Regions from separate parts of the Candidatus Pantoea symbiotica genome, predicted to be linked through region 1. Evidence: predicted binding sites of a transcription regulator. Region 1 holds the regulator's gene; each other region holds the start of a gene.
The links. Region 1 encodes Fur, which represses iron uptake genes when iron is present. Its sites were predicted from a motif close to ATAATAATGAGAACNACTATCAA; they were not measured.

Region 1 (10,887 bases):
CTTCTGTCACCTCTTCGCCGCCATCTTTACTGAAACAGAGATGGATATTTTCATCGCTCTCTTTTACCAGCCGCAAAGCCGGACGCGGCGTCGGCAAGCCAATCGCCATTTCGGGGCATACAGGTTCAAAGCGCACAAATGGCACGAGTTCGTCGGTGGCGAAGGCAAAACGTTTGTGGCCGCCATCAAATCGGACGTTATCTCCGAGCAGGCAAGCGCTGATACCAACAGGAATTTTCTCGCTCATACTTGTACAACCTCAGAAATCTTGTAGAGGTTTTAAGTGTAGCTGAAATGCGCGGGGATAACAGCGCTAACGCGCGGTGGGCGTGAATTTATCGATAAAAAAACCCGGCGCTTCGCGGGAAGTCGCCGGGTTAATACTGCGCTGAAATTGCTTACCAGTGAATGCCGGCAGCCGCTTCCGACTGCGCCAGCCAGACCGGTTTAGTGCTGGTTTTGCACCACATACGATGCAGGTAACTGTACAAACGCGCGCGATCCGAGCGGAATAACATTACTGGCAGCGCCAGCAAACCGATTGCTACCACCAGCACGCGGCGCAGTACGATTTTATACAGTGGATATGCTCGATCCATTTTTTGGCCCCCTTGTGGTAAACATTGCGTTGAAATGTGATCTGGTTCAGATATTACCCGTTGCTGTGTAATTTTACTACTCATCCGACCACTATATTTGCGCTTTTTTCCATCAATTTAAGTGGTAATGAAATTTAGTTACAAAATTGTAAATTTAACGATCTCTTCAAGTTAAAAACTTCGTGACGGACGCCGGGCCGCTTTATTGCTAAAGTGATGCGTTAACTTTTTTGCCGCTGGAGGCAGCGTGACGACCATCTTGATAGTGGAAGATGAAAAAGAGATTCGCCGTTTCGTGCGCCTGGCGCTGGAGAGCGAAGGCCTTAAAATTGTGGAAGCGGAGCAACTGCAGCGCGGCCTGATTGAAGCGGCAACGCGTAAGCCCGATCTGGTGATCCTCGATCTCGGCTTGCCGGATGGTGATGGCAATGACTTTATCCGTGAAGTACGCCAGTGGAGCAGCATGCCGGTGATTGTGCTGTCTGCGCGTAGCGATGAGCAGGATAAGATTGATGCGCTGGATGCCGGTGCGGATGATTATCTCACCAAGCCGTTTGGCATTGGTGAACTGTTGGCGCGCGTGCGCGTGGCGCTGCGTCGCCATCAAAGCAGCCAGCCTGAACCGATTGTGAAATTTGGCGAAGTCAGCGTCGATTTGGCGGCGCGGCGCGTGCTGCGCAACCAACAGGAAGTGCATTTGACGCCGACGGAGTTTCGTCTGCTGAGCTTACTACTGAATAATGCCGGAAAAGTGCTGACCCAGCGTCAGTTGCTGAATCAGGTTTGGGGCCCGAATGCGGTGGAGCACAGCCACTATTTACGCATTTATATGGGCCACTTGCGGCAGAAGCTGGAAGCGAATCCCACGCAGCCCAGCCATTTGCTGACCGAAACCGGCATCGGCTATCGATTTATGCCATAAAAAAAGGCCGCTAAGCGGCCTTTTCTCTTCACCGCCCTATCAGGCGTTTTTCAGTACTTCGCTAACAATCTCAACCGCTTCTTTCTCGATTTGCTGACGATGTTCAGCACCCAGGAAGCTTTCGCAGTAGATTTTGTAAGCGTCTTCGGTACCTGATGGACGCGCGGCAAACCAGCCGTTTTCCGTCATCACTTTCAGACCACCGATTGACGCACCGTTACCCGGCGCGGCAGTCAGGCGCGCGGTGATCGGATCACCCGCCAGCGTATCTGCGCTCACCATTTCTGGTGACAGCTTAGATAGTGCCGCTTTCTGTGCCGAAGTCGCCGGAGCCTGTAGACGGTTATAGCTTGGCGCACCAAAGCGCTCAGCCAGCTCGTCATAATGCTGCTGCGGGTTCTTGCCAGTTACTGCGGTGATTTCAGCGGCCAGCAGGCACATAATGATGCCGTCTTTATCGGTTGACCAGGCTGAGCCATCGAAACGCAGGAAGGATGCGCCAGCGCTCTCTTCACCGCCGAAACCGAAGCTGCCATCGAACAGACCATCAACGAACCATTTGAACCCAACCGGTACTTCTACCAGCTTGCGGCCAATGTCGTTGACGACGCGGTCGATCATTGCGCTGGAAACCAGAGTTTTACCAACAGCAACCTCTTTGCCCCACTGCGGACGATGCTGGAACAGGTAGTTGATCGCTACCGCCAGATAGTGGTTCGGATTCATCAGACCCGCAGGCGTGACGATGCCGTGACGGTCGTAATCAGGATCGTTGCCAAAGGCCAGGTCGAATTTGTCTTTGTACGCCAGCAAACCGGCCATCGCGCATTCAGATGAGCAGTCCATACGCACCACGCCATCTTTATCCAAATGCATGAAGCGGAAAGTCTGGTCGACCGCATCGTTAACGATGGTCAGATCCAACTTGTAGTGCTCAGCGATGCGCTGCCAGTAAGCAATACCGGAACCGCCTAATGGATCGACGCCAATTTTCAGGCCGGCTTTCTGGATGGCGGCGAAGTCAATCACCTGCGCCAGACCTGCAACGTACGGCTGGATCAGATCCTGCTCAACAATGTGACCGCTCGCCCATGCCTGATCCAGCGGCAGACGTTTCACGTCTTTCAGCTCGCCTTTGATCAGCTGGTTAGCGCGATCTTCCACCACTTTGGTGACGTTGGTATCAGCCGGGCCACCGTTTGGCGGATTGTATTTGATACCGCCATCTTCCGGTGGATTGTGCGAAGGCGTGATAACGATGCCGTCCGCCTGCGCGCCGCCGCGTTTATTGTGCTCAAGAATCGCGTTAGAGATAGCAGGCGTTGGCGTATAGCCGTTGTCCTGCTGCACAATCACGTCCACGCCGTTAGCGGCCAGCACTTCCAGCACGGACAGAATCGCCGGCTCAGACAGCGCATGCGTGTCTTTACCGACGTAGCATGGACCGGTGATGCCATTCTTTTTGCGCTCTTCAGCAATCGCCTGCGCGATCGCCAAAATGTGCTGTTCGTTGAAGCTTTGGCGTCCCGCGCTGCCGCGGTGGCCTGAAGTGCCAAATTTCACCGCATGATCCGGATTCGCCACATCGGGCTTCAGGACGTAATACTGCGAGGTTAATTGTGCAACGTTAATCAAATCGCTCTGCTGGGCAGGTTGCCCGGCACGGGGGTGATTGGCCATTGGCGCTTCTCCCTGACGCTTCAGTTAAATGGTGCCGCGAACTTTCTCTGTCAGTTCCTGTGGGAACTGCATAGCCAGCATGATGTGTTCCACCATGCTGCATTTGCGACCTGTATTGGTATTCGTGATCACCCAGTACGGTGTGCCGGGAACGTGCTTCGGCTTGGTATGGGTGCCATTTTGCAGCAGCGTGTGCTCGTCGCCCGCAAAATAGACGCGGGTACGGCCCTGCAGCGAGGCAGTCGCTTCAGCAAACGCTGCCGGATCAAGACGATAGAGCGTTGACAGTACCAACATGAAGCGGTTAACCGCCTTATTCTGCTCGGCATATTCATCGGAGAGCAGCAGCTCACGTACCGCGCGGACGCGATCCTGAGGACGCGCTTCGCGGCTGGCAGGTTGCGCTTCTTTCACTGATGCACCAGCGGCGGGCGCAGCAGGTGCGCTCTGTCCGGCGGTGAACTTCAACATGCGGCGCAAAATATCAGAGGCGCTTTCACCAATGTGCTGCGTGTGGCTGGCAATATAACGGTAGAGTTCTTCGTCAACTTCAATCGTTTTCATCTTTTTCCGTACGATTCTGGCAAATGACAGAACCACGCATTAGTGCAACGGCCTTAGCAAAATCCAGTCGTGCAAAACGTGAGCGGGTTCTAACATAAGGATTATAAAGTTAAATCCGTGGCAGCCGATAGCGTTGGCATCGTTTCCGGGCAAAAGTCGGAATATGCCCTAATGCCCACCGGCCTGACTGCTGGACAGGTGAATCCATGATAACCTAAGCCAAGGTCACAACCGTAAGAACTTTAGCCATGATTTTGAACGCCCGTCTGCAAACTGAACAATCTGCCCCCGATGCCACGCCGATTCTGTTAATCCATGGTCTTTTTGGCAGCCTTGATAACCTTGGCGTGCTGGCGCGTGGGGTGCGTGACGTACGTCCGACGCTGCAGGTTGATGTGCGCAACCACGGCTTGTCGGCACGTAGCGATGAGATGAATTATCACGTGATGGCGCAGGACATTGTCGAAACGCTGGATGCGCATCAGATCGATCGCGCTGGTGTGATTGGCCATTCGATGGGCGGAAAAATCGCCATGGCGCTCAGTGCCATCGCGCCGGAACGCATCGAAAAAATGGTGATGATCGATATCGCACCCGTTGATTACCAAACGCGCCGCCACGACGAAATTTTTGCCGCTATTCGCGCCGTTACCGCCGCAGGCGTCACGCGCCGCAGTGAGGCCGCTGAGGTAATGCGCCAGCATATTGATGAAGAAGGCGTGATCCAGTTCATCCTCAAGTCTTTAGCCGAGGGCGAATGGCGCTTTAATGTGCCGGTGTTGTGGGATAACTACAGCACCATCTCCGGCTGGGAAGCGATTCCTGCATGGCCGCATCCGGCACTGTTTATCCGCGGCGGCGATTCGCCTTATCTGGATAATCAGCATCGCGATGCGCTGCTGCGTCAGTTCCCGCAGGCGCATGCACATGTGATCAGCGGAGCTGGACATTGGGTGCACGCCGAGAAACCCGATGCGGTGTTACGCGCCGTTCGGCGGTTTTTTAACCTGTAAAAGCAAAAGCTTGCCGCTTGCGCTTTAGGGTTGGCGTCAGGGAAGGCGCTGGAGTATGATGTCGCGCTAAAAATTTGCCACGGATATTTTTTCGCCGTGGTCGGGCCGATAATGTTTTAATCGCGCAGCGCCTTTCCGCCGTTCGCGCCCACTCAGTTTTACAAACCATGGCAAAAGAACAGACAGACCGCACTACGCTTGATCTCTTCGCAGACGAGCGGCGTCCTGGTCGCCCGAAAACCAGCCCGCTGACGCGTGATGAACAGTTACGCATCAACAAACGCAACCAGCTCAAGCGCGATAAAGTGCGTGGGCTGCGTCGTGTTGAGCTGAAGATGTCGAGCGAGGCGGTTGACGCGCTCAGCACGCTGGCCGATCAGCAAAACATTAGTCGCAGCGAATTGATTGAACAAATGCTGCTGGCACAGCTCAAACTGTCGTAACGCGCGAAGACCGCACGCTGGAACACAAAGTCACGGCTTTACAAGTTCCGCACTTTTTACCGGTCTGCTATTATTCGCATAACTGTGCAGTCAACTGACTTACTTTCACAATCAGGATTCAAGAGGTTACCTAACCCATGGCAATCGTAGGCATTTTCTTCGGCAGCGATACCGGCAACACTGAAAACATTGCAAAGATGATCCAGAAACAACTGGGTAAAGATGTCGCCGAAGTGCATGACATTGCTAAGAGCACCAAAGAGGATCTCGATGCATTCGACATCCTGCTGCTGGGCATTCCAACCTGGTATTACGGCGAAGCGCAGTGTGACTGGGATGATTTTTTCCCGACGCTGGAAGAGATTGATTTCAATGGCAAGCTGGTAGCGCTGTTTGGTTGTGGCGATCAGGAAGATTACGCCGAGTACTTCTGTGATGCGATGGGCACCATCCGAGACATCATCGAGCCAAACGGTGCGGTGATTGTTGGGCACTGGCCAACCGAAGGCTATCACTTTGAAGCCTCTAAAGGCCTGGCCGATGACAAAAACTTCCTGGGTCTGGCGATTGATGAAGATCGTCAGCCAGAATTGACCAACGAACGTGTTGAGAAGTGGGTGAAGCAGATCTTCGACGAGCTGCAGCTGAAAGAGATTATTGAAGCTTAATTCCCTGCTCTGTCCGATGTGCGCGCTGCCTCACATCGGGCAACGGAATTTCCTATAAAAATAATAGCTACGGTTTTTTAACTTTTCCCCGCAAATCTGTAGAATACCCGCAATGGTCATCCGCTTATTCCTCTGGCAGTAGAATGAGGCTGAGTGAAATGGAATCCAAAACCCAAGCGTCCTGAAGACGTTAGTGACGTTATCCTTACAACCTTTGGTGATTAAGGACGTTGCCTTGGTTTTCATTTCACTGCTTGAGTTCTATAATGAGACGCAAATGAGAATGCGCGTTGACCTAAACATTCAAGGCCCCTGCGCCGCAAGTGACTAGCAAAGTAACAGGACAATATCCGCATGACTGACAACAACTCCGCATTGAAGAAGGCTGGCCTGAAAGTCACGCTACCCAGACTGAAAATTCTGGAAGTGCTTCAGGGACCCGGCCCCGAGTCCCATCACGTCAGTGCGGAAGATTTGTATAAGCGCCTGATCGATATGGGCGAAGAGATTGGTCTGGCAACGGTGTATCGCGTTCTTAACCAGTTTGACGACGCGGGCATCGTAACCCGTCATAACTTTGAAGGCGGCAAATCTGTCTTCGAACTGACTCAGCAACATCACCACGATCACTTGATCTGCCTGGATTGTGGCAAAGTTATCGAATTCAGCGATGAATCAATCGAAACGCGTCAGCGTGAAATTGCCACTCGCCACGGCATCAAGCTTAGCAACCACAGCCTGTACCTGTATGGTCACTGTGCTCTGGGAGACTGCCGCGAAGACGATACGCTCCACGATAAGTAATTGAGTGTGCTATGCAGTATAAAAAAACCGGCTTAAGCCGGTTTTTTTATATCTGAAATCAGGCAACGAGCGTTTCCTGCAAGTAGCGCCAGCGCGGAATGGCGGTACTGCAATCCAGTACCGCCAGAGAAATGCGGCTTTGATTGGTGCCATTCATCATCTGCAATTCACGATACTGAATTGTGACTTCGTCGCTTTGCTGCGAAATGATGGCGTGCTCACTGGTGGCAATTCGCATCCCTTCACGCTGCCCCTGCAACTGGCGAAACAGTGTTTCCATCTCATTAAGATCAAGCTGTTTACCCTGAGGCGTAACCATTTTGAAGTCGGGATGAAAGTACGACAAGAACAGATCAATGCTGTCATCACTGCCTTCTGCCTGATTGAAAATACGTTCGATAAGCTGATGTAAAACCACCACGCTATGTTTGGCTTCCAGGGCGAGACTTGTCATTTTTTATCCTTTGATTACCCGCAGAGCAACGGCTGAGAGCGCATAGCCTACCTGAAAAAAAGTTTTTCACACTGGCAAATGGTTTAATTTTGCTAAAGTCAGAATAGTCGCAAATAAGGAATTAAAGGCTAATTGCAGCGGGCAGCATAAAAGGTCGTATCTGGTTAAATCGAGACAATAAAAAAGGGCGATTGCTCGCCCTTTCATGATCTTATCGTGCTAGCGACAAAATGTATTAATCGCCGATTTTTGCCCAGGTATCACGCAAACCAACGGTGCGGTTAAACACCAGTTTGGATGGCTGTGAATAGACGCTATCAGCACAGAAATAGCCTTCGCGCTCAAACTGGTATGGCGCCATTGGATCCGCTGCACGCAAACCTGGCTCAACGAAGCCCTGTTTGATTTCCAGTGAACTCGGGTTGATGGTGGTGAGGAAATCCTCAGCCGCGCCCGGATTTGGCACACTGAACAAACGATCGTACAGGCGGAATTCCGCTGGCAGCGCGTGAATTGCAGAAACCCAATGGATGACGCCTTTCACTTTACGGCCATCGGCTGGATCTTTGCTCAGCGTATCAACGTCGCAGGTACAGTAGATGCAGGTGATATTGCCTTCATCATCCTTCGCCACACGTTCGGCACGGATCACGTAAGCATTACGCAGACGCACTTCTTTACCCAGCACCAGACGTTTGTACTGCTTGTTGGCTTCTTCACGGAAGTCCGCGCGATCGATCCACACTTCACGGCTGAATGGTACTTCACGCGTGCCCATCTCCGGTTTGTTCGGATGATTCGGCATGCTGATGATCTCTTCGTGACCTGCAGGCAGGTTCTCGATCACCACTTTCAGCGGATCCATTACGGCCATCGCACGCGGTGCGTTTTCATTGAGATCGTCACGAATGCACGATTCCAGTGAAGCCATCTCCACGATATTGTCCTGTTTGGTCACACCAATACGGCGGCAGAACTCACGGATTGAAGCGGCGCTGTAACCACGACGACGCAGACCAGAGACGGTCAGCATGCGCGGATCGTCCCAGCCTTCGACAACCTTCTCGCTCACCAGCTGAGTCAGTTTACGCTTCGACATCACCGCGTATTCCAGATTCAGGCGTGAGAATTCGTACTGACGCGGATGCACCGGAATAGTGATGTTATCCAGCACCCAATCGTACAGACGACGGTTGTCCTGGAACTCCAGCGTACAGAGAGAGTGCGTAATGCCTTCAATCGCATCCGAAATGCAATGGGTGAAGTCATACATCGGATAGATGCACCACTTGCTGCCAGTCTGATGGTGATCGGCAAACTTAATGCGATACAGCACTGGATCGCGCATCACGATGAAACTGGACGCCATGTCGATTTTGGCTCGCAGACAGGCTTTGCCCTCTTCGAAACCGCCATTGCGCATCTTCTGGAACAGCGCTAAGTTCTCTTCCACGCTGCGATCGCGATACGGACTGTTTTTGCCCGGCGCCGTCAGGGAACCGCGATATTCACGGATCTCATCTGCTGACAGTTCATCAACATAGGCCAGGCCTTTGTTAATCAGCTCAACCGCATAGTTGAACAGTTGGTCGAAGTAGTCTGAGGAGTAACGAATGTTGCCGCTCCACTCAAAGCCCAGCCATTGCACATCACGCTTAATGGATTCGACAAACTCCAGATCTTCTTTTACTGGGTTAGTGTCGTCGAAACGCAGATTGCACTGACCTTGGTAGTCTTGCGCGATACCAAAGTTCAGGCAGATAGATTTCGCATGGCCAATATGCAGATAACCATTGGGCTCAGGCGGGAAACGGGTATGCACACTGCTGTGCTTACCGCTCGCCAAATCTTCGTCGATGATCTGACGAATAAAGTTCGTTGGGCGGGCTTCAGCCTCACTCATCTCAAAATCCTCAAAAACTATAACGGGTGATTTGTACCACGAAGTAACGGAGTATGATCCACAAAGCGCAGGAGGGAAACAACCGTTTGTTGGTCGTTTTAAAACAAAAAAGGCAGGAATCGCTTCCTGCCTTCTGGCTCAATCACAAGGACTTAGCCTTTAACCTCGTACAGCGGGGTTTGGCCTGCAACCACTGAACCGGTTGCCAGTAAATTCAGACCAGCGAAATCATCGCTGTTGCTGACCACAACCGGACTGATCATCGAGCGGGCGTTGGCATTGAGGAAGTCCAAATCCATTTCCAGGATTGGCTGGCCTGCAGTGACCGTTGCGCCCTCTTCAACCAAACGCGTGAAGCCTTTACCTTCCAGCGCCACCGTATCCAGACCCATGTGCACTACGATCTCGACACCGTTTTCCGCTTCAAGGCAGAACGCATGGTTGGTATTGAAGATCTTCACCACGGTTCCGGCGGTTGGCGCAACCACGGTTTTATCGGTTGGTTTGATCGCCAGACCATCACCGACTGCCTTGCTGGCGAACGCTTCGTCAGGCACATTTTCCAGCGCAACAATGTCACCGGTGACCGGCGCCAGCAGCGTGGCAATGACGGCTTTTTCACTGTTCAGCACGGCCTGAGGTTTTACTTCAGCAGCAGGCGCAGCCGTTGACGCGGCAGCGGATGCCGCAACCGGACCTTTGCTCAGGACAGTTTTCATTGCCATCGCAATGCTTTCTGCCTGAGTACCGACGATAACCTGCACGCTTTGTTTGTTCAGACGAATCACACCGGAAGCACCGAGACGCTTAGCCACACCCTCATTAACCTGCGCAGAGTCTTTAACGTTCAGACGCAGACGAGTGATACAAGCATCGATGTGGGTCAGGTTTTCTGAGCCACCCACCGCCGCAATGTAACGACGTGCCAGAGATTCTGTTTGGCTTTCACCGCTGCCGCTGTTATCGACATTTACGTCATAACCATCGGTTTCATCGCCCGCAGAGAGTTCGCGGCCCGGCGTCATCAGGTTGAATTTCTGGATGGTGAAGCGGAACACCGCGTAGTAGATAACGAAGAACACCAGGCCTTGTGGGATCAGCATCCACCAGTGCACTGCCAGCGGGTTACGCGTTGACAGCACCATATCCACCAGACCCGCACTGAAGCCGAAACCGGCAATCCACTGCATACTCGCGGCGATGAACACAGAAAGACCGGTCAGTGCCGCGTGAATCACATACAGCACCGGCGCCACGAACATGAAGGAGAACTCCAGCGGTTCGGTGATACCTGTAAAGAAGGCGGCAAAGGCCGCTGCCAGCATGATACCGCCGACTTTGGCGCGGTTTTCCGGGCGTGCGCAGTGGTAAATTGCCAGCGCTGCGCCTGGAAGACCGAACATCATGATTGGGAAGAAGCCCGCCTGATAACGACCGGTGATGCCCGGGATACCTGTACCTTCAGCGATAGACTGCGCGCCGCCGAGGAATTTAGGAATATCGTTGATACCGGCAACGTCGAACCAGAATACCGAGTTCAACGCGTGATGCAGACCAACAGGAATCAGCAGGCGGTTAAAGAAGGCGTAGACGCCCGCACCGATTGAGCCCATTTTCTGGATGTGTTCACCAAAGCTCACCAGTCCACCGAAAATGATCGGCCAGACATACATCAGTACGAAGGCGACGACAATCATCAGGAAGGAGACAAGGATCGGCACCAGACGACGGCCGCTGAAGAACGACAGCGCTTTTGGCAACTCAACATGGCTGAAGCGGTTATAAACCTCAGCAGAGAGAATACCCACCAGGATACCAACAAACTGGTTATTGATTT
Region 2 (10,887 bases), 410 kb from region 1:
ACCGCCCACCAGATATTGCAGGCTCATCGGATCCACCACCAGCGCCACACCTTGTTTCTCGATGGTCATGTCGCCGTCATTCATTTGATCGTCAAACGTGAAGCCGTACTGGAAACCGCTGCAACCGCCGCCGGTAATATAGACGCGCAATTTCAGCTCGGGATTCTCTTCATCAGAAATCAGGTTTTTCACTTTTTTTGCTGCTGCATCAGTGAATTGCAAAGGCAGCGCTGCTAAGTCGTCACTCATCTTTTACTCCGGGTAAACGTCGAGGTCAGAAAACGACCTTAATCTCGCTATTATCTGCCAGCCGTCCAGTGCAATCAAGTCTCAAGCTTGACACTGCGTGCCGCCGCATGCGCAGGAAAGTATATACCCTAAACTTTAGCGCAAGCCGTTATTCCCGTAGAATGGCGCCAGATTTTTTCCCGAACAGCAGGAGCAGAACAATGAGTAAGTCAGAAAACCTGTATGCCGCAGCGCAACGCCTGATCCCCGGCGGTGTGAACTCCCCGGTACGTGCATTTACCGGTGTGGGCGGTGTGCCGCTGTTCATCGAACGCGCTGACGGTGCGTATCTGTATGACGCCGACGGCAAAGGCTATATCGATTATGTCGGTTCGTGGGGCCCGATGGTGCTGGGTCACAACAACGCCAACATCCGTAACGCAGTGATTGAAGCCGCCGCGCGCGGTCTGAGCTTCGGCGCGCCGACCGAGATGGAAGTGAAAATGGCCGAGCTGGTGTGCGAGCTGGTGCCGAGCATGGACATGGTGCGTATGGTTAACTCCGGCACCGAAGCCACCATGAGCGCCATTCGCCTGGCGCGCGGCTTCACCCATCGCGATAAAATCATTAAGTTCGAAGGCTGCTATCACGGCCACGCCGATTGCCTGCTGGTGAAAGCCGGTTCCGGCGCGCTGACGCTGGGCCAGCCAAACTCGCCGGGCGTACCGGCAGATTTCGCAAAACACACGCTGACCTGCACCTACAACGATCTCAGCACCGTGCGTGCGGCTTTCGAGCAATACCCTGAGGATATCGCCTGCATCATCGTTGAGCCGGTCGCGGGTAACATGAACTGCATTCCACCGCAGCCGGACTTCCTGCCGGGCCTGCGTGCGCTGTGTGACGAATTCGGCGCGCTGCTGATCATCGACGAAGTGATGACCGGCTTCCGTGTCGCGCTGGGCGGTGCTCAGGCCTATTACGACGTGACGCCCGATCTGACTTGCCTGGGTAAAATCATCGGCGGTGGCATGCCTGTTGGTGCGTTTGGTGGTCGTCGCGATGTGATGGATGCGCTGGCGCCAACCGGTCCGGTTTATCAGGCCGGTACTTTGTCCGGTAACCCGATTGCCATGGCGGCGGGCTTTGCATGTCTGTCGCAGATTGCGCAGCCGGGTACGCATAGCACACTGACCGATCTGACCACGCAGTTAGCGCAAGGCTTGCTGGCTGCGGCGAAGGCCGAAAATATTCCGCTCGTGATCAACCACGTTGGCGGCATGTTCGGGATTTTCTTCACCGACGCCGATGAAGTCACCTGCTACCAGGACGTGACTCAGTGTGATGTGGAACGCTTCAAGCGCTTCTTCCACCTGATGCTGGAAGAAGGCGTTTACCTCGCGCCATCCGCTTTCGAAGCCGGCTTTATGTCGCTGGCGCACAGCAAAGAAGATATTCAGCGCACCATTGATGCTGCACGTCGCAGCTTCGCGAAACTGTAAAATTGCTAAATGCGATCCTACGCATTTTCGTAGGGTCGCCATTAATGGCGACCAACATTAAGCCCGCCGCAACAACCAGATAAAATACGGCGCACCGAAGAAGGTCGCCATCAACCCGGCTGGAATCTGATCCGGAAACGCCAGCATCCTGCCGCACCAGTCGGCGAAAATCATCAAACCGCCGCCTAACAAACCGGCCATCAACACCTGCGGTAACGCACGGCGGAACCCAAGCATACGCACGATATGCGGCGCCATCAGCCCGATAAAACTCAGCGGCCCGATGGTTAAGGTTGCCGTGGCGGTCAATGCCGCCGCCAGCAACAGCAAGCTAAGGCGCGAGGTGGTCAGCGCCATGCCCGCCGAACGCGCGGTGGCGCTGCCGAGTGGCAATAGCGTTAACCAGCGACTCGCCAGCGGTGCCAGCGCAATCAGCACCAAACCCACCACCGCGCTTTGCAACGCCTGCTGCATATTGATGTTGTAGGTTGAACCGGAAATCCAGCTCAGCAAACCGCCCATGCGCGGATCGCCGCTGGCCAGTAGCACCATCAAAATAGTGACGAACGCGCTGTTGAGCGCCATGCCCGCCAGCAACATACGTTCCGGCGAGAAGCCGCCGCGACTCGCCACCAGCATAATAATCAACAGCGTCAATGCCGCCCCCAGCGCACCTGCAGGCAACAGCCAAGCCACCGCATCGCCCGGCACAAAGAACATCATCACCACCACGCCGCACGCCGCACCCGAGCTAATGCCCAGCACTTCCGGGCTCGCCATCGGATTGCCGGTGAGACGCTGGATCAGCGCACCTGCCACGCCGAGCATCATGCCCACAATCAGCGCGGCCAATACGCGCGGTGCGCGCCACGGCAGCAGCTGCTGCAGCACATCGCCGCCCACCCACGCAAAGCCGTGCGCATCGCGACCAAAGGTAATACCAACCCAGCTGAACACGCCCAGAATCAGCAATCCAATCAGGCACCAGCGCAAGACGTTCTGCCGCTCAGCCGGCACGCTATCGCCCTGATTAAGCGCCGGCGGCACCGATCCGGTACGCAAGCGCGGCAACAGCCACAGCAGAATAGGCACGCCGATCAGCGCGGTCGCCGTGCCGGTAGAGACTTCGCGCCAGTGGCTGGTGAGCCACAGCACGCACTGATCGGCCAGCCACAGCAGCAGCGCACCAATCAACGGTGCCAGCATCATGCGGCTCAGCAGGCGACGTCCGCCGAGCATCTTCGCCAGCAGCGGCGCAAACAGGCCGATAAAGCCGATGATGCCCGCAACATTAACCAGCTGCGCGCTGAGCAAAATCGCCAGCGCCAGCGCGGCAATACGTGCCGCCGACAGCGCCAGGCCAAGGTTTTTTGCTACGCCATCGTCGAGTCCCATCAACGTCAGCGGGCGCAGCAGCGCCAGCGCCACCACAAACGCCAGCAGCAGACGCGGCCACAGCTGGGCCACGTTATGTCCATCCAGCTGGTTGAGCGCGCCGGTGCTCCACAGGAACATGTTTTGCAGCTGATCGTGATTGAAGATAGCGAAGATTTGATTCACTGAACCGGCGTACAAACTCAATACCAGCCCAGCCAGGATCAGCGTTACTGGCGACAGACGTTTGCCCCAGGCAACGCCGAATACCAGAATGCCGACCAGCACCGCGCCGCCCATCGCCGCAAACTGCTGCGTGAGCTCGCCACCCGGCAAATGCCATAAGGTCGCGACGGTAATCCCCAGTTGAGCGCCCGACGACACGCCCAGCGTGGTGGGTTCCGCCAGCGGATTGCGCAGCACCTGTTGAAACAGTAAACCAGCGAGGCCAAGGCCCGCACCAACCAGCAGCGACAGCGCCAGCCGCGACAGCAAGCTATGATGAAACACCACTTGCTGGATGTTGTTGATGTCAGGCGCGAAAAACGCCTGTGACCACTGATCGCTTGGTAGCGCCTGGCGCAGATTGATCAAGGTTAAGGCCAGCGCCAGCAGAAAGACCGCACTCAGCAGCGCGACGGGAAAGAGACGATTGCGCATCAGTGCGACTCCAGCGCGTGTTCCAGCACGCGGACAAATTTCAGCGCCGAATAGGTTGCGCCGTAATACCAGACCGCCGGCACGCGCTGGAAACGCTGCGCGCGCACAAACGGCAGCGCCTGCCACAGCGCGGTAGCCATCACTTGCTGCATATCGCGATCGTTATCGTGATCGAAGCAGATCACCTGCACATCGCCCACTTCCGCCAGCCGCTCCAGCCCAACCACCGCGCTGCCCCAGAAGTTGGTTTCGCCCTGCCACGCGTTGCTCAAGCCGAGGATCTCCATCACCTCGAGGAACAGGCTGTTTTTGCCGAAGGTAATCGCATGGCGGCTGTCCATCAGCGACATCAGCAGCACCGGACGGTCGGCCCACGGTTTGAGGCGTTCACGCGCCGCCGCCAGCTGCTCATCCACATACTGCAGATGCTGCACGGCCTGCGCTTCACGGCCAAGACGCGCGCCGAGCGCCTGCAGCGAGTGACGCGCGGTGCTGAGCGGTTTGCCGTCGCCGCTATTAAGGTCAAAACCCATGGTTGGCGCGATGCGCTGCAGCTTATCCAGCGCCGGGCCGTAACCATTGGAGTGCAGAATGAGCGAAGGTTCGAGCTGCGTCATCAGCTCCAGATTGGGTTCGGTGCGCAGACCGAGATCGATAACGCCGGACGGCAGCTGCGGATCGCCGACCCAAATGTTGTAGTTGTGCATGTCGGCCACGCCGAGTGGCGTCACGCCGAGCGCCATCAGCAGCTCCACTGGCAGCCACTCCAGCGCCAGAATGCGCTGCGCATCTGGCACGGCAGCACGCAGCGGCAACGCGGACATCAACGGGGAAAGCGCCAGCGCCGTCAGCAGGCGGCGGCGAGAAATGTCGAACATGGCGAGGCCTTAATAAACGAAACTGACGGGCGCGCCGCCCAGCGGATGCGGCAAAATGCCCATCGGAATACCGTAAATGTTGCCCAGCACATCGGCCTGCATGATCACCTCAGGGCCGCCTTCGGCAATCACTTCGCCACCGCGCAGCGCCACCAAACGATCGCAATAGCGCGCCGCCATGTTGAGATCGTGCAGCACCGCAATCACCGTCAGCCCACGTTCGCGGCTGAGACGCTGAATCAGCGCCAGCACATCAACCTGATGGGCGATATCCAGCGCCGACGTCGGTTCATCCAGCAGCAGGCAGCGACTGTTCTGCGCTACCAGCATCGCCAGCCAGGCACGCTGGCGCTCGCCGCCGGAAAGGCTATCGACCAAACGACCAGCAAAAGGTTTTAATCCCACTAACGTAATCGCTTCATCCACCCGATCGCGATCTTCCTGACCATAACGGCCCAGCGCGCCGTGCCACGGATAGCGGCCAATCGCCACCAGCTCGCGCACCGTCATGCCTTCCGCCGCTGGCAGCTGCTGCGGCAGATACGCTACCTGGCGCGCAAAATCTTTGCTGCCCCAGTTATCGACCGCGTCCTCATTCAGCAATACGCGCCCTTCACTCGCCGCATGGTGACGACCAAGCATTTTCAACAGCGTGGATTTGCCGGAACCGTTATGACCAATCAACGCGGTGACTTTACCCGGTGCAAATGTTAGCGACAGCGGATGAAGTAGCGTGCGGCCCGGCACACGAAAACTGACGTTATCCAGCCTGAAGGTGGTTTCTGCGTGGTGCGGATGCTGCATGATAATCCCTGGTTAATCTGTAGGGTCGCCATTTATGGCGACCTACGTAACACGATTAGAAACGGAAGGTCGCAGTACCGACGATCTGGCGCTCAGCGCCCCAGTAACAGGCGTAATCGCGGTAGCAGCTAGCGACGTATTCACGATCGAACAGGTTATTGACGTTAACGCCGATGCTTGATCCCGGCATGCCAAAGCGTGCGAGATCGTATTTCAGCGCGGCATCAACCGTGGTGTAACCGGCGACGTCGAAGTTTTGGTTCTCGTTCGCCGGGTCATTGGCGCTGTAAATACCTTTGCTTTCGCCGACATAACGTACACCTGCACCAAGCGTCACGCCTGAAAGCGCAGTTTCATGGAAGGTATAATCGCCCCACAGCGATGCCATATGCTTCGGCACCTGATTCGGCGTTTTACCTTTCAGATTGGTGTCTTCGGTATATTCCGCATCAGTGTAGGTATAAGACGCGGTCATGTTGATGTTGGCATTCAGCGCCGCTTTAGCTTCCAGTTCAACGCCACGTGAACGGATTTCACCGCTCTGAATGCTGGCAAATGGATGGTTAACCGTATCCGGATCGGCCGTCAGGTTTTTGGTTTTGGTCAGCTGATATACCGCAGCCGTCAGTACCACCGGACGATCTTTAGGAACGTATTTCACACCGGCTTCATACTGCTTGGCGCGCGAAGGATCAAAGGCTTCACCGCCAAAAGTCGCACCCGCATTCGGGATAAAGGCCTCGCTATAGCTGAAGTAAGGCGCGATACCGTTATCAAACACATAGTTCAGACCGCCACGCCAGGTGAAAGCCTGATCGTTCTGGCGATCAACGCTATCGGCCACGCGATCGTATACCGAGTTCATCGCATAATCGTAGCGACCGCCGAGGGTCAACACCCAGCGATTCCACTCCATCTGATCCTGTGCGTATAAACCGGTTTGCCGCTGCTTATTGAGGTGCTGATAAGGTGTCGCGAACGGCGTTACGCTGTCATCGCCATATTGCGGATTAACAGCATTCAGCGGTGATGCGGTACCAAATTGCGCATCAATATCGTTGCGGGTGCGCTGGAAATCGACACCCAACAACAGCGTGTGATCAACCTGCCCCGTCGCAAATTTAGCCTGCGCCTGGTTATCAACGGCAAACTGATTGAGCTTTTCATCAGAAACCGCTGAACCGCGCGTGATTTGCTGCGTTTCTGAGTTAAAGCCATTACCGTAAATACTGCGATAATCCGTTCTCAAATCCGCATAGCGCAGATTCTGTCGCACCGTCCAGGTATCGTTGAAGCTGTGCTCGAAGTTGTAGCCCACCATCTTGGTGTTGCGCGAAATCTTGTTGCTGTCTTCGCCTTCATCAAAGTTGGTCGGCAGCTTGTAACTGCTGCCGTCAGGACGCGTAATGCCCACAACGGTGCCCTGACGCGGCAACCAGCCGTAATAACCGGTTTCCGGTTCGTTCTGGAAGTAGGTCAGCAGATCAAAACGCGTGTTCTCATCCGGACGCCAGCTGAACGATGGCGCAATGGTGTAGCGCTTCTCTTTGTTCATCTCCTGCTGCGCATCGGCGCTGCGCGCGAGGCCGGTCAGGCGATAGCTGTAAACGCCGTCATCATCCAGCGAGCCGCCGAAGTCGAAACCGGTGGAGAACTGATTATTGGTGCCCATCTGGAACTGCACTTCACGTAGCGTCTCTTGCGTCGGACGCTTACTCACCAGCGAAACGACGCCGCCCGGATTGCTCTTGCCGTACAGCACCGAAACCGGACCGCGCAACAGCTCAGCGCGCTCGAGGAAATAGGGATCGATAGCAAACTCAGAGTAGTTATCACCCTGCAGCTTCAGGCCATCAAGATATTGATTGGTGTTGGTTTCGCTGAAGCCGCGAATAGAAAGCGCATCAATGACATTGGAGCTACCGCGGTTGCCGGTCAATACGCCAGGCGTATAGTTGAAAGCCCCTTTCACGCTGGTGACGTTTTTCATCGCCATCTCTTCTTGCGTGACTACAGAGATCGACTGCGGGTTCTTTTCAATCGGAGTATCGGTTTTGGTGCCGGTGGCGCTGCGTTTGGCGGCGATGGTTGGCGACGGGCCCCATGCATTCTCTTGCGCCACGCCGCTGCCGCCATCGGCGCTGACAACCACGGTATCTTCTGCCAACGCCTGCACGCTGAACGTACCCAGAGTCAGTGAAATAAGCCAAGCCAGCGAACGCGGGCGGAAAAAACAAGGATTGGTGTTTCGCGTATTCATAAGTGAGGTCTCTCGAAAAAAGTCGATGCAGGCGAATACAAACGAGAATGATTATTATGACGCACGGATTTTAGGCGAAATAGCGTCATATTCGCAACGACTAATGCCCATTAGCGCGGTGTTTGCAGCCAGATCGCGCCTATTCATGATCGCGAATAATAAATTAGCGATGAAGGAAATGGAGGCCAGCAATCGGGAAATTGCACTGCCGCAAAGCGGAAATTCATTTCATCCCGATAGAGCTCACAATCAAAAATAATGAATAAAATCATTATTTTAAAATCTGGCCCGCTAATTGCTTTTGTCATGCATTCTCCTTCCTACAGAAACCGTCATGGCAGTTATAAACTGGAACATTGTTGATCGCGTTATTTTCATCAATTTGAAGAAACGCAAAGACCGATTAACCCGCATCACTAAACAACTTAAAAAGTTGGGTCTAACCGCTGAAAAAATCGTTCGTCTGGATGCGATCAAGCATGAAAAGGGCTACATCGGCTGCACGCAATCGCATATTGCCGCGCTGGAGATGGCACGCGATAACGGCTGGGAGCGGGTGCTGATTCTGGAAGATGACTTCAGCTTTGATGAAAACCAGGCGAATTATGACAATCTCAACCGCTACTTTGCCGCCCTGCCGCAAATCAACTGGCAAGTGGCTTTTCTGGCGGCCAATTATCGTCGCGTGACGCCGCTGAAAAGCGTGGACTATATCGTGCGCGCTAATTTAGCGTGGTGCGCCTGCGCGTATATTGTCAATCACCGCTATTACGCCACGCTGATTGATAACTTTCGCGCAGCGCTGCAGGCACAATTGCAAGGTGGCGCGCAGGCACAATATGCCCTTGATGTGCACTGGAATAGCCTGATGCAGCAGGATCTGTGGCTGGGCATATTCCCCAACGCCGGTGCACAACGGCTCGACAAAAGCGATATCGAAAATAGAACGGTAGATTACCGCGCCCTCTTCAGAAAGCCGTTGAGTCAAATCGTTTCGCCCGCCAAATTCATGCCCTCCATTAGCGGTCCAATTAAGGTCGATTTTTACTTTCAGTGGCCGCCGGGTTGGACAAACTTTGAATCGGTGATTGAGGCGATGCAGGCTAATCCCGCCTTCGATTGCCGCATCGTAGTTGTGCCTTACCTGAACTGGAAAGCCAGCGATGTTAAGGGCGATATTCAGCGTGAGATTCTGCGCGAAAGAGGGCTCGATTACACAGGTTTTGAAGATTATCAATTGGAGGAGCGTCAGCCGGATGTGGTGTTCCTGCAAAACCCTTACGACGAAGCGCGACCCGAAGCCTTTCGCAGCGACTACCTGCATGAACGCGGCGTGAAAATCGCCTACATCCCTTACGCGCTCGACACCGGAATTGGCGCTGAAAGTATGGTGTATCAATATAATTTGCTCTGTCAGAATCTGGCGACGTGGATATTCGCCCGTTCAGAAAAACATAAAGCTGAGTTTGCACTGCAATGTCAGGCAGGAAATCGCCATGTGCACGTTACCGGCCATCCCAAATTTGACCACTACCAGCGTCGTTTCCCTCTTTCAGACAAGCCGCAGCCACGCACAGTAACCACTTTCCTGTGGACACCGCATTTCGTGTTGCCGGGCGACCAGAAGATGTACACCACTTTCAACCTTTACGGCAGCGCGTTCCTGAAGCTGATTGAGCGTCAGGATATTCATCTGATTATTCGCCCTCATCCGCTGCTAAGCCAATGGATAGGCGAAGCCAGCCCAACGGCGCAAAGCCTTTATCAGCAGTTACTGCGCGCAGCACAGCAACACGCCAATCTCGAGTGGGATCACGGGCATGATTACACGCTTACTTTTGCACGTTCCGATGCACTCATCGCGGACGCCGGTTCCTTCCTGCTGGAATATCTGCCGTCAAAAAAACCCATCCTCTATCTCACTCACGAAACATGCCACGGTTTGAATCGCACTGCAGATTTCATTTATGACGCCTACGACGTGGCCTGGTGTGAGGAGGATATTTTCAACTTTGTTAACAATATTGTCGCGGGGCGCGATGCAATGAAAATGTGCCGGGAACAGGTGCTGCAAGAGGAATTGCAGATAGAAAAGAAAACGGCGGGCGAAAAGATCGCTGAAATTATTTGTTCATCACTAAGACCGCAAGCGGCGGAATAAAAAATGAAAAATGTAGCCATAATACTTTCTGGCGGTACAGGAACCCGCTTTGGCAGTGATAAGCCGAAACAATTTGCTAAGTTGGCGGGACGTGCGGTGATTGAATACACCATCGAGCGTTTTGAAACTTCGGTCGACATTGATGAGATTATTATTGTCTCGCAAAATGAGTACATCGATTATATGTGGGAGCTGGTGGCTAAAAATCAGTGGCATAAAGTTAGTAAAGTGGTGCACGGCGGCAAGGAACGCTTTGACTCGACATATTCCGCGCTGAAAGCCCTTATCAACTATGACGGTCAATGCAAAATCTTACTGCATGATGCCGTGCGGCCATTAATTAGCGACACAATAATTCGTAAATGCGTAGATGCACTGGAATCCTTTGACGCCGTAGATGTGGTGATCCCCTCAGCAGATACCTTAGTAGAAGTGCACGATGATGGCTGCATTGCCAATATTCCTCATCGTGCCAGCATGCGCCGTGGCCAGACACCTCAGGCATTCCGTCTGGATAAAATTCGTCAGGCTTATGAGAAAGCGGCGGCCATGGGTAAGTTTACGTTTACCTGCGACTGCGGCGTGCTGCGTAATATGTTGCCTGAAACGCGTGTAATTACCGTCGAGGGCGATGAGGACAATATCAAAATCACCCATCCACTTGATCTCTATATCGCAGAGAAATTGCTGCAGGAAAGAAGTTCACACTCGCTGAATGCCGCAAATCTCGATTTCCTGCGCGATAAGCATTTGGTTATTTTTGGTGGCGGTAGTGGAATTGGTTTGGAGATGATGAAAGTTGCCACGCTGTGCGGGGCAAAAGTGCATATTGCCAGCCGTTCACATAATGATATCGATATCACTCAGCTCGACAGCATTAAAAACTATTTAAATAACATCATTGCCGAGCATGGCAATATTGATTATATCGTCAACACTGCGGGTATATTAATTAAGAAACCGCTTTCCACGCTAACTAAGCAAGAAGTTATGGCGCTGATTAACATTAATTATCTCGGG
Region 3 (10,887 bases), on a different contig from region 1:
ATCAATGCTTCGGGGATTTTGGCGGATTACAGCGCGCGTTTGTTTACGCGTATTGGGATTCCGGCGGTTACGCTCAATCGCTCCGGCATTGCGCTGGCGGAACAGTTGATTGGGCTGCAGCGTGGCGATGTACTGATTATGATGGCGCAGAAGTCGGCGCATCGTGAAGGCATCACCGCACTGAAAGAGGCGAAACGTCTCGGCATGCCGGTGATTTTGCTGACTAATGCACTGGATTCGGCTTTCGCTAAACAAGCGGATGTGATTATCAACGTGCCGCGCGGCGGCGAGAATGGTCGTATGCCGCTGCACGGAACGGTGCTGGTGTGTCTGGAGATGCTGATTTTGTCGGTGGCTTCTGCGACCTCATCGCGTACGGTGAAAACCATGAAGCGTATTCAGGATCTCAATCGATCGCTGAAGCCATCCGGCAAAAAGTAGCGCTATTTGCTGGCGCTGCTGTTTATGGCGGCGCGTTTGGTAAAGCCGTTGCTGGTTACCAGCCATACCGCGCAGACAATCAGCAGCGAACCGCCGATAAAGCCCTGATTGATCTGCTCGCCCAGCACTAACCAGCCCCATAAAATCCCAAACGGTGGAATCATAAAGGTCACGGTCAGCGTGCGCAGCGGACCAATATCGGCCAGCAGGCGGAAGTAGATGATGTAAGCCAGTGCGGTGCAGATAAACCCAATCGCCAGAATGCTGGCCCAGACTTCTGGAATTTGCCAACTCGCCGCTGGCGTTTGCGGCGCGCTAAAGGCAAAGATCGGCAGCAGAAATACCGACGCGCCGAGTTGGCTACCAAAGGCGACTTTGGTGGCATCGAGACCGCCGCGTGCACCGATCCAGCGCTTGGTCAGGAAACCGGCAAAACCATAACAGGCAGTGGCGATCAAACAGGCTAAAATCCCGCCAATTAAAGTGCTGCTAAGATGCGCTTCACCGGTTGTACTGATGACAATAATGCCGCCAAATCCGGCGATCATGCCGAGAACTTTATTAATCGTCAGCTTTTCATCGAAGAAGGCCGCGCCAATAATCACGCCCATTAATGGCGTAGTGGCGTTGAGAATCGCTGAATAACCCGCCGGCAATACGCGCGCCGCGAGGCAGTACATCAGGAATGGAATCGCCGAGTTGATGACGCCCAGCAACATCGCCCAGCCCAATTTACCGTCGAAGCGGCGCGGAATGCGCATCACCGCCATGATAATCAGTAAACCCAACATGCCGCAGAATACGCGTAAAAATGCGGTATTCACCGCGCCCAGCGCCGGTACCGCAATGCGCATAAACAGAAAACTGGCACCCCAAATCGCCGCTAAAAACAGCAGCCGCAACAAATCCGATGTTCGCATAGGTTTCACAATTGTTAAGAAAGAGTCGCGCACAGAATAGCAAACAACCCGCTGCGCGGGGCCGCTATTAATGGCGACCGCTTCCCGCTTTACAGAAATATTCCCTGCTGCCGCAATCATCATGTAGTATTTAGGAATTGATCATTTCCTAAATATGCGGAGAGCGAAAATGTCAGCATCTGTTATCAAGCACGCACCGGGCTGGACGCAGCCATTCAACGAGTTAGACGGATTTTCCCATCATTACGCCACCGTTGACGGCGTGCGTTTGCATTACGTCAGCGGCGGCAACGCAAACGGGGAAACATTACTTTTACTGGCGGGATTTCCGCAAAGCTGGTTTGCCTGGCGGCAGGTGATGGCGCTGCTGAGCGATCGCTATTTCATTATCGCGCCAGATTTACCCGGCCAGGGCGATTCAGACAAACCGCTCAGCGGCTACGACACCACATCGCTGGCGCAGAAAGTGCAGGGCTTGATGCAGCAATTAGGCCATGCTAGCTATTATCTCGCCGCGCATGATGTCGGCGCGTGGGTTGCCTGGCCGTATGCCACGCTGTTTAGCCATCGGGTGAAAAAGCTGGCGCTCCTCGATGCCGGTATTCCCGGCGTGACGTTGCCAGAATCGCTGCCCGCCACGCCGGATAAAGCGTGGAAAACCTGGCACTTCGCGTTTCATCTATTACCTGATTTGCCAGAGGCATTGATAGAAGGGCGCGAAGCGATCTATCTCGAATGGTTTCTGAAACGCAAAGCGGCCAGCCCGATGGTGTTCGGCGATGAAGATATGGCGGAATATACCCGCTTGTTACAGCAGAAGGGCGCGATTCGCGCGGGAATGGCTGCTTATCGTGAAGTGACAGTTTCGGCGGCACAGAACCGAACGTTGCTTCGTGAACGCGGCAAATTAGCCTTGCCGTTACTGGCGATCAGCGCCGATCAGGGTTCGATTCCGGATATGGCGTTGCCATTACGTGAATTCGCGGCGGATGTGACAGGAATTAAAATAGCGCACTGCGGTCACTTCATCCCGGATGAGCAACCGCAGGCGCTGGCAGATGCGCTGCGTGAGTTTTTTAATTAAACGTAGGGTCGCCATTTATGGCGTAATGCCGCTCAGTTAAGCATTAGTTTGCATATTTATGCAGGTGCGCATGAATGCGCACCCTACGAAAAACGCGCCAGTCCTTTGTAGGGTCGCCATTTATGGTGACCAAAACCCAGCTCAATCAAAACGACATCGTCACGCCAGCGTAATACGCGCGGCCTGGTTCGTTATAGGTCGATGCACCCGAATTCTCGCGGTAGATGCGTTTATCAAACAGGTTGTTGATACCGGCATTGGCGCGCAGGTTTTTAGTGATGTCGTAATTGACGTTCAAACCAAATACCGAATACGGACTGATTTCCTGCGTTGTCATGTTCGAGGTATCGATATTGGTCTCTGCATTCTGACGCGGTTTCTGGCGGCCATACTGCGTCCAGTTGATGTTGGCGCTGAGATCCTGCGTCGCCTGCCACTCTAGCTGCGAGTTGATGGTAAATTCCGGGATCACGGACAGCGGATTGCCAGTTTCCTTACTCTCGGAGCGGAACATGTAGGTAGCGTTGGAGCGCCATTCCAGCGTATCGGCAATCAAAGGAATGGTCAGATTACCTTCAAGTCCTTCGACAATCGCTTTGCCGCCGTTTTCCCAGCGCAGCACGTTATAAACCGGGCGCGTGCTGGAATAAACCGGCTCGGTGCCCGACACAATCTTGTTCTTGTAGTCATTGCGGAACCAGGTGATGCCCGCGACATAGCCTTCGTTGCTGAACTCCAGACCAATCTCTTTGTTGACGCTGGTTTCTGCATCGAGATCGTCATTACCCAGCAGATAACATTGGCTGAGGCCAATCGGACAGCCGTTGCCACGCGTCGAGAGCAGATAACCCGGCGTTGACTGATAGAGGTTAGGTGCTTTAAACACCCGTGCAATACCGGCTTTCAAAGTGAAGTAGTCGCCTAATCCTTGTGAAACGTTCAGGCTTGGACTCCAGTTCGCGCCAAACTGATCGTGATAATCAAAGCGCAGGCCTGGAATCACTTCGGTGGTGTCGGTGGCAGCAATGTTGTCTTCGAAGAACAGAGAACTGATGGTGGCGCTGTTTTTGCTGCTGCGCTGCGACGGATCGCCAGAGCTGCCTGGCAGATTGACGCCGCTCGCGTTGGACGCCAGCATTGATGCCGGATCGTTCAGCTCGTCGCGGTTCCACTCCGCACCCAGCGTCACGGTTTGATCAACTAGTAGCTGCAGCGGGAAGTTGATCTCTCCGCCCGCGCGATAGCTTTCCAAACGGCTGGTGGCATACGTATCGCTGTTGATCATCCCTTCGGTACGACCAGCAGTGCCTTCCTGCAGGCGCGTATTATTGGTTTTCTCGTAGTTAAAGTTGAGCTTCGAGGTTCCCCAATCCCAGATACCGTTGTGCGCGATGCCGTAGCTCTGACGATACATGCGGTTGGTTTCATCGCCGTACAGCGATTCTACTAAACCGTCGGTGCTGGCGTTGCTGTTACTGTTTTGCGTATCACCGGCGTAAATGTTGCCCTGACGGCTGTAACCGTAGGAGAAATCGACAATTTGTAGCGGCGTGATTTTCCACGACAGCACGGTATTGATGTCTTTATTGCGCACGCCTTCACGGCCCGCTGCGTATGAACCGTTTTCGGCGGTGTTGATATCGAACGCATCGGCATCGGTGCGGTTGATGTTGCCGTACAGACGCATGGTCAAGGCATCACCGGCCAGCGGGCCTCTGAGATTGAAGTTAGCGCGTCGCGTATCGCCTTCTTTGTCGTTTTCCGGCTGGCTGGTGTAGAGCGACAGCGAGCCGTGCCAGTCGTTGGTCGGACGCTTGGTGATGATGTTCACCACGCCGCCCGCCGCGCCAGAACCGTAACGTGCGGCGGCCGGGCCACGAATCACTTCAATGCGCTCAACCATTTCCGCTGGCACCCAGTTGGTATCGCCGCGTGAATCACGCTCGCCGCGCCAGCTGTAACGCACTGAGTTACGCGAAGAAACCGGCACGCCATCGATCATTATCAAGGTGTTTTCCGGGCCCATGCCACGGATATCAATTTGACGGTTATTGCCGCGGCTGCCGCTGGCGCCGTTACCGGTGAGATTCACGCCGGGCATTTTGCGGATGATGTCGGAGAGATCGTTAACAGGGGGATTTTTCTTGATGTCTTCAGCCGTAATGGTGGACACGCCCGGTTGCTGTTTGAGCTCCTGCTCGGCGGTGACGATCATTGATTCATCGTCAGCCAGCTTTTCTGTGGTTTCAGCTGCAAAAGCAGGTGACGTTAGCATTCCCGCTAAAAAAAGCGCAATCGGACGCTTTTTGCCACGCATAGTTACATTCACTTAAGTTTTCTCCCTGTTACGTTAACAATTGTAAGTAAATGCGCATGATAATGATAACGGTTCTCATTGTCCATTCAGCGAGACGGCAACAAGCCTGACAATACAAACCTTTACAAAGGATTTTCCATTGCGGGTATGAGTTGTGGGGGAAGGGAACTCCTCAGGTGCTTAGATGAATCCGTTATGAGTAAGAAGAAATGTATCAATGAATATTGGATAAGCAGGCTATTGATTCACTAGCAAATTCTGAATTCTGCTAATACTTCCATGCCAAATCTGGTGCGGAAATCCCGCCTCGCAACCGTGCTTGCGGCTATTGCCATATTTCGGCAATAGATATGTTTTTTTCGCATTTGTGATCGCCGTATATCTTCAAACACAATGTCTCCGGGACGTAATGAGGATGACAATTCCACTCACCGCACGCCGTTCGCGCGAGGTGAGTCAGGAGAAAAAACCATCGCTACCTCAACGCCTTTTCCCTGTGGGGAAACTTTTTATAAATCAGGAGAAAGGTTCCAGTGAAATTCGCCAAAGGCATGACTATTCTTGCGCTCGCGCTGAGTGCACACACCGCGTTCGCCGCCGATGAATCCGTCCCAACTGACAGCTCAATCCACGTGCAGGCCGATCCCGCGCTGAAAAGTTTGCTGCCTGCGGATGTGGTCAAACGTGGCTACATTGTTGCCGGAACCAACCCCAACACGCCGCCAACCACCTTCTATAAAGAAGACAACAAAACCCTGGCCGGTCGTGAAATCGATATCATGAATGCCGTGGGCGAGCGTCTGGGAATCCAGGTTCAGTGGCGCGACACCGGCGGTTTCGACAACATCATTCCAGGCCTGAAAACCGGTCGTTACGATGTTGCGCTTTCTAACATCAACGCCACGCCAGCGCGTGCCAAAATCATCGACTTCGTCGGTTACTACGATGCCAGCCGCCTCGGCATTATCTCGCGTAAAGATGCCAACATCGCACCATTCAAAGAACTGGCCGACGTATGCGGTAAAGAAGTCGGTGCCGGTTCTGGTACCACGCAAGTTACGCGCCTTGAAGACGCCAGCAAAGCCTGTGAAGCGGCGGGTAAAAAACCAATCAAAGTCTCGGTATTCCCGGATCGTCCAGCTGGCGTGCAGGCGGTGGTGAGCGGTCGCGTGCCAATGTTCCTCGGCCCGTATGAAGGTTTGCTGTGGCAGGTGAAAGTGATCAAACCGCTGACCATGAGCGGCGAAATCACCGTACACGATGCGCCAGTCTCCGTTGCGTTCCCGAAAGATTCTGCGCTTGAGCCCGCCGTACAGGCCGCGCTGAACTCGCTGATCAAAGATGGCAGCTACAACAAGATCCTCGACAACTGGGGCATCGGCTTTGGCGCTGTTAAAGAAGCCAAACGCAACCAGGAAATCTTTCAATGAGTGATTTTCACGACCACACCGGCGATTTGAAAATCGTCGGCAAACGTTACTACGGACGCTGGCTGAGTGCGCTGGTGGTGCTGTTGTGCGTGGTGGCGATGGCGAACTCGATGATTAACAATCCACGCTTCGAATGGAGCGTGATTGCGGAGAACTTTACCGGCGAATCGATTCTGCAAGGCGTATTAATGACGCTGCAGCTCACCGCGATCTCTGTGGTGCTGGGTTTTGCTTTTGGTACGGTGCTGGCGCTGATGCGCCTCTCCTCCAATCCAGTGCTGGTGGGCGTGAGCTGGTTTTATACCTGGTTCTTCCGTGGTGTGCCGATGCTAGTGCAACTGTTCCTGTGGTACAACATCGCGGCGCTTTATCCCACTATCGCCTTGTCGATTCCTGGCCTCGGCGAACTCTGGAGCACGCAATCTAACGCGTTAGTCAGCCCATTTAGTGCGGCGGTGATCGCGCTGGTGATGCATCAATCCGCTTATGCCGCTGAAATTGTGCGTGCCGGTATCCAGAGCGTCGGCAACGGCCAACTGGAAGCCGCGCGTGCGCTTGGCTATCGTCCTTCACAGATTTTCCGTCACACCGTGCTGCCGCAGGCGATGCGCGCCATCATGCCGCCAGCGGGTAACGAAATCATTGGTCAGCTGAAAACCACGGCGGTGGTGTCCGTGATCTCGCTGCAGGACGTGCTGTTCTCGGCGCAGATTATTTACCAGCGCACCTATGAAGTGATTCCGCTGCTGCTGGTGGCAACCTTGTGGTATCTGCTGATGACCTCGGTGTTGTCAGTCGGTCAGTTCTATGTGGAACGCTATTTTGGTCGTGGCGTCACGCGCCGGGAAAAACGCAGTTTGCTGATATCGCTGCCAGGTTTCTCAGCGGCGAAAGCAGAAAGGAGCGTCAGCAATGGGTGAAGCGATCGCATTACGTAAAGTCACCAAGCGCTTCTCTGGCGTCACCATTCTGGATGAAGTGAATCTGGATATTCCTGCCGGTTCAGTCACGGTGATCCTTGGGCCGTCAGGTTCCGGGAAATCCACGCTGCTGCGCTGCATCAACCATCTGGAAAAACTGGATGGCGGCACCATTCGCATCGGCGGCGAGATCATCGGCTACAAGCAGAAAGGCCAGGCGCTGCACGAATTAAGCAGCGGTGAAGTTGCGCGTCAGCGTGCTGAAATCGGCATGGTGTTCCAGCAGTTCAACCTGTTCCCGCATCGCACCGTGCTGCAAAACATCGTGGATGCGCCGATGCGTGTGAAGAAGCAGAGCCGTCAGCAAGCGACCAGCAAAGCGCTGTCGCTGCTGAAGCAGGTGGGTTTGTCAGGCCGCGAAGAAGAGTGGCCGCAGAATCTCTCTGGCGGACAGCAGCAGCGTGTGGCGATTGCCCGTGCGCTGGCTATGGATCCCGGCGTGATGCTGTTTGATGAACCGACGTCGGCGCTCGATCCTGAACTGGTGGGCGAAGTGCTGCAGGTGATTAAACAGCTGGCGCACTCCGGCATCACCATGGTGGTGGTAACGCACGAGATTGGTTTTGCGCGCGAGGTAGCCGACAACATTGTGTTTATGGAAAGCGGCAAAATCGTGGCGGCGGGGCCAACCCAGCAAGTGCTCGACGACCCGGAAAACGGGCGCGTAAGAAACTTTATTGCAACGGTGCTTTAGGCACCGTTTTTCTTTTTTAACACCCGGAAGATGTAGTGCTTCAGCAATGCGCGCAGGTCTGTTGTAGGGTCGCCATTGATGGCGACCTGGATGCGTTGAGCTGACAAGCATGAAGGAAAAAACAATGACGCAAAAACCGGTAATGCACAGCGCCCATTGGGGCGCTTTTCATGCCCAGCAACAGGGCGAACAGCTCACCATCGAACCGTTCAGGGGCGATCCCGATCCCAGCCCGCTGCTGCAAAATTTCCGCACTGCGTTAAACCATCCGGCGCGCGTTTCCCGCCCGATGGTGCGTCGTGGCTGGCTGGAGAACGGGCCGGGCCCGGACGATCGTCGTAGCAACGATGAGTACGTCGCGGTGAGCTGGGACGACGCTTACGCGCTGGTGACGCGCGAACTGCAACGCGTCGGCGACACTTATGGCCCGGAAGGCATCTTCGGCGGCTCTTACGGATGGTCAAGCGCCGGGCGCTTCCACCACGCGCAAAGTCAGGTGCATCGCTTCCTCAACATCACGCTCGGCGGCTATGTGCGTTCGGTCAACAGTTACAGTTCGGGTTCCGCGTCAGTATTGCTGCCACATATCGTCGGCGATATGACTGAAATTGCGCGTCGCGGCGTCAGTTGGGAAGAGATCGCCCAGCACAGCGAAATCGTGTTGGCTTTTGGCGGTTTAGCATTGAAAAACTCGCAGGTCGCCAGCGGCGGCTTGAGCGAACACACCGAGCGCGGCTTTATGCAGCAGGCGGCACAGCGTGGCACGCGCTTTATCTCGGTCAGCCCGCTGAAAAGCGATCTGCCGGAAGAAGCGCAGGGCGAATGGCTGGCGCTGCGACCGGGCACCGATGCGGCCTTTATCCTCGGCGTGTTATCGGTGCTGATCGCCGAACAGCTGACCGATGAAGCTTTCCTCGCGCGTTACACCGTGGGCTGGCCAGAAATGGCGGCCTATATTCGTGGCGAGGAAGACGGCACGCCACGCGATGCGGCGTGGGCAGCAGAAATTTGTGGCGTCAGCGCGGATTTCATCAGTGATTTCGCCCGTCAGCTGCACGGCAAACGCGTGCTGGTGACGGTGGCGCATGCCTTGCAGCGCGCCGAAAACGGCGAACAGCCGGTGTGGCTGGGATTGGTGCTGGCGGCTGCGCTCGGTCAGCCGGGCTTGCCGGGCGGTGGCTACACTTATGCGCTTGGCGCGTTGGGGCATTACGGCAAGCATCACAATCTGGTGAGTTTCCCGGCGCTGCCGCAGGGCAAGAACGGCATCGATCGCCTGATTCCGGTAGCGCGTATCGCCGATATGCTGCTCAATCCCGGCAAGCAATTTGACTACAATGGCCGCCGCTTAACCTATCCACACATCCGTCTGGCGTATTGGGCGGGCGGCAATCCGTTCCACCACCATCAGGATCTCGCGCGCCTGCGTCAGGCTTTCTGCCAGCTGGATACGCTGATCGTGCATGAAATCGCCTGGACCGCCAGCGCACGCCATGCCGATATTGTCTTGCCCGCCACCATGACGCTGGAGCGTGAAGATATTGGCGGTGCGCCTACCGATCGCCACTTGTTTGCCATGCAGCCGGTGGCGCAACCGTTCGGCGAAGCCAAAGATGATTACGCGATTTTCACCGAGTTGGCGCGCCGTTTAGGCCGGGAAGAAGCCTTCACCGAAGGACGCGATACGCGCGGCTGGTTGCAGCATCATTACACTCAGCTGCAACTGAAGCTGGCGGCGCATCAGGTGGAGATCCCCGACTTCGATAAGTTCTGGCAACAAGGCGTGCTGGAGTTACCGCAGCTGAAAGATGGCGGCCGCATGATCAACGCGTTTCGTGCCGATCCAGAAGCGTCGCCGTTGCCGACGCCGAGCGGGAAAATCGAAATTTTCTCCGCCACCATTGCCAGCTTTAATTATGAAAACTGTCCGGGTCATCCGGTATGGCGCGAGCCACAGCAGCAACCGAATGCCGATCATCCGTTTTGGCTGATTGCCAATCAGCCAGCGACGCGCTTGCACAGCCAGCTCGACTTCGGTGATTACAGCCTGAGCGGCAAACGTGATGGCCGCGAAGTGTGCAGTTTGCATCCCGCTGATGCGGCGGCGTCAGGTATTAACGATGGCGATATTATCGAGCTCTACAATGCGCGCGGCCACGTACTTGCCAGTGCGCGATTGACCGAAACCATCATGCGCGGCGTAGTCCAGTTGCCGACCGGTGCCTGGTACGATCCGGTCGATCCTACCGCGCTGCGTCCGCTGTGCCGTCACGGTAACCCCAACGTGTTGACACTGGATATCGGCACCTCGTCATTGGCACAAGGCTGCAGCGGGCAAATCACCGTGGTGCAAATGCGTAAATATCGCGGCGAAGTGACGCCGGTACAGGCGTTTAATCCTCCGGTTTCATAATGATTTTCGGCGGGGAAATGTGAAGAGGTCGCCATTAATGGCGACCCTACGATTTAAGTGGGAATTTTTGCGCACTGTTAATTACGCCGTGGTTTTCCGGTTTTGCGTCAAATCTTTCACCGTTTCCGCCGCACGTTTTCCGGCGAGAAACGCGTGGTCCGAATTGTAATATTCCCACTCGCTGTAGCGCCCGGAAAGATGGATGCCTTGTGTCGCCAGCCAGCTGCGAATCAGCGTGACGTTGGCGGTGCGTTGATGGTCGTACACCACATAGGCGTAAGGCATATCCACTTCGCTGGCGGTCACGATTTCATCATCGGCATTGATGATGCCGACCCGAATACAATCTGTGATGCAGCGTTCAATTAACGCATCACCTTCGCAAGGCAGCGGTTGATCGGCGCGATAGGTCATTTCACAGGTCAGGCCAAAACCGCCTTGTGGATTGCAGTGCGGGCTGGCGTTGCCCTGTAAAAATATGCGATGGAACAGCGTGTTGCCGGGATAGTAAATCCAGTGTTTGTCGCTGATATTGGCGCGACCAATGCCCAGATTGACGCAGCGCACCGAGATATGGCGCAGCTGCTGCGCTGCTTTCTGCACCGCCT

Region 2: the regulator Fur is predicted to act here: its motif matches at 7,742-7,764, upstream of fhuA (ferrichrome porin FhuA).
Region 3: the regulator Fur is predicted to act here: its motif matches at 4,819-4,841, upstream of ACXIZX_RS22980 (TonB-dependent siderophore receptor).

What each region holds. Positions count from the first base shown of each region.
Region 1 is NZ_JBSZHR010000002.1:964,992-975,878, reverse strand. It holds gene ACXIZX_RS05085 (YbgA family protein) at 1-247, opposite strand, end outside; gene ACXIZX_RS05080 (YbfA family protein) at 399-599, opposite strand; gene kdpE (two-component system response regulator KdpE) at 847-1,521, shown strand; gene pgm (phosphoglucomutase (alpha-D-glucose-1,6-bisphosphate-dependent)) at 1,561-3,201, opposite strand; gene seqA (replication initiation negative regulator SeqA) at 3,226-3,765, opposite strand; gene ybfF (esterase) at 4,014-4,778, shown strand; gene ybfE (LexA regulated protein) at 4,946-5,221, shown strand; gene fldA (flavodoxin FldA) at 5,359-5,889, shown strand; gene fur (ferric iron uptake transcriptional regulator) at 6,244-6,693, shown strand; gene ACXIZX_RS05040 (hypothetical protein) at 6,752-7,147, opposite strand; gene glnS (glutamine--tRNA ligase) at 7,383-9,050, opposite strand; gene nagE (N-acetylglucosamine-specific PTS transporter subunit IIBC) at 9,203-10,887, opposite strand, start outside.
Region 2 is NZ_JBSZHR010000002.1:556,503-567,389, reverse strand. It holds gene erpA (iron-sulfur cluster insertion protein ErpA) at 1-249, opposite strand, end outside; gene hemL (glutamate-1-semialdehyde 2,1-aminomutase) at 450-1,730, shown strand; gene fhuB (Fe(3+)-hydroxamate ABC transporter permease FhuB) at 1,788-3,764, opposite strand; gene fhuD (Fe(3+)-hydroxamate ABC transporter substrate-binding protein FhuD) at 3,764-4,642, opposite strand; gene fhuC (Fe3+-hydroxamate ABC transporter ATP-binding protein FhuC) at 4,652-5,446, opposite strand; gene fhuA (ferrichrome porin FhuA) at 5,502-7,706, opposite strand; gene ACXIZX_RS03145 (hypothetical protein) at 7,850-8,014, opposite strand; gene ACXIZX_RS03140 (glycosyltransferase family 25 protein) at 8,041-9,867, shown strand; gene ispD (2-C-methyl-D-erythritol 4-phosphate cytidylyltransferase) at 9,871-10,887, shown strand, end outside.
Region 3 is NZ_JBSZHR010000003.1:463,579-474,465, reverse strand. It holds gene ACXIZX_RS22995 (MurR/RpiR family transcriptional regulator) at 1-441, shown strand, start outside; gene ACXIZX_RS22990 (DMT family transporter) at 444-1,361, opposite strand; gene ACXIZX_RS22985 (alpha/beta fold hydrolase) at 1,531-2,445, shown strand; gene ACXIZX_RS22980 (TonB-dependent siderophore receptor) at 2,591-4,762, opposite strand; gene ACXIZX_RS22975 (ABC transporter substrate-binding protein) at 5,296-6,192, shown strand; gene ACXIZX_RS22970 (amino acid ABC transporter permease) at 6,189-7,112, shown strand; gene ACXIZX_RS22965 (amino acid ABC transporter ATP-binding protein) at 7,105-7,866, shown strand; gene ACXIZX_RS22960 (molybdopterin-dependent oxidoreductase) at 7,991-10,279, shown strand; gene ACXIZX_RS22955 (FAD-dependent oxidoreductase) at 10,361-10,887, opposite strand, start outside.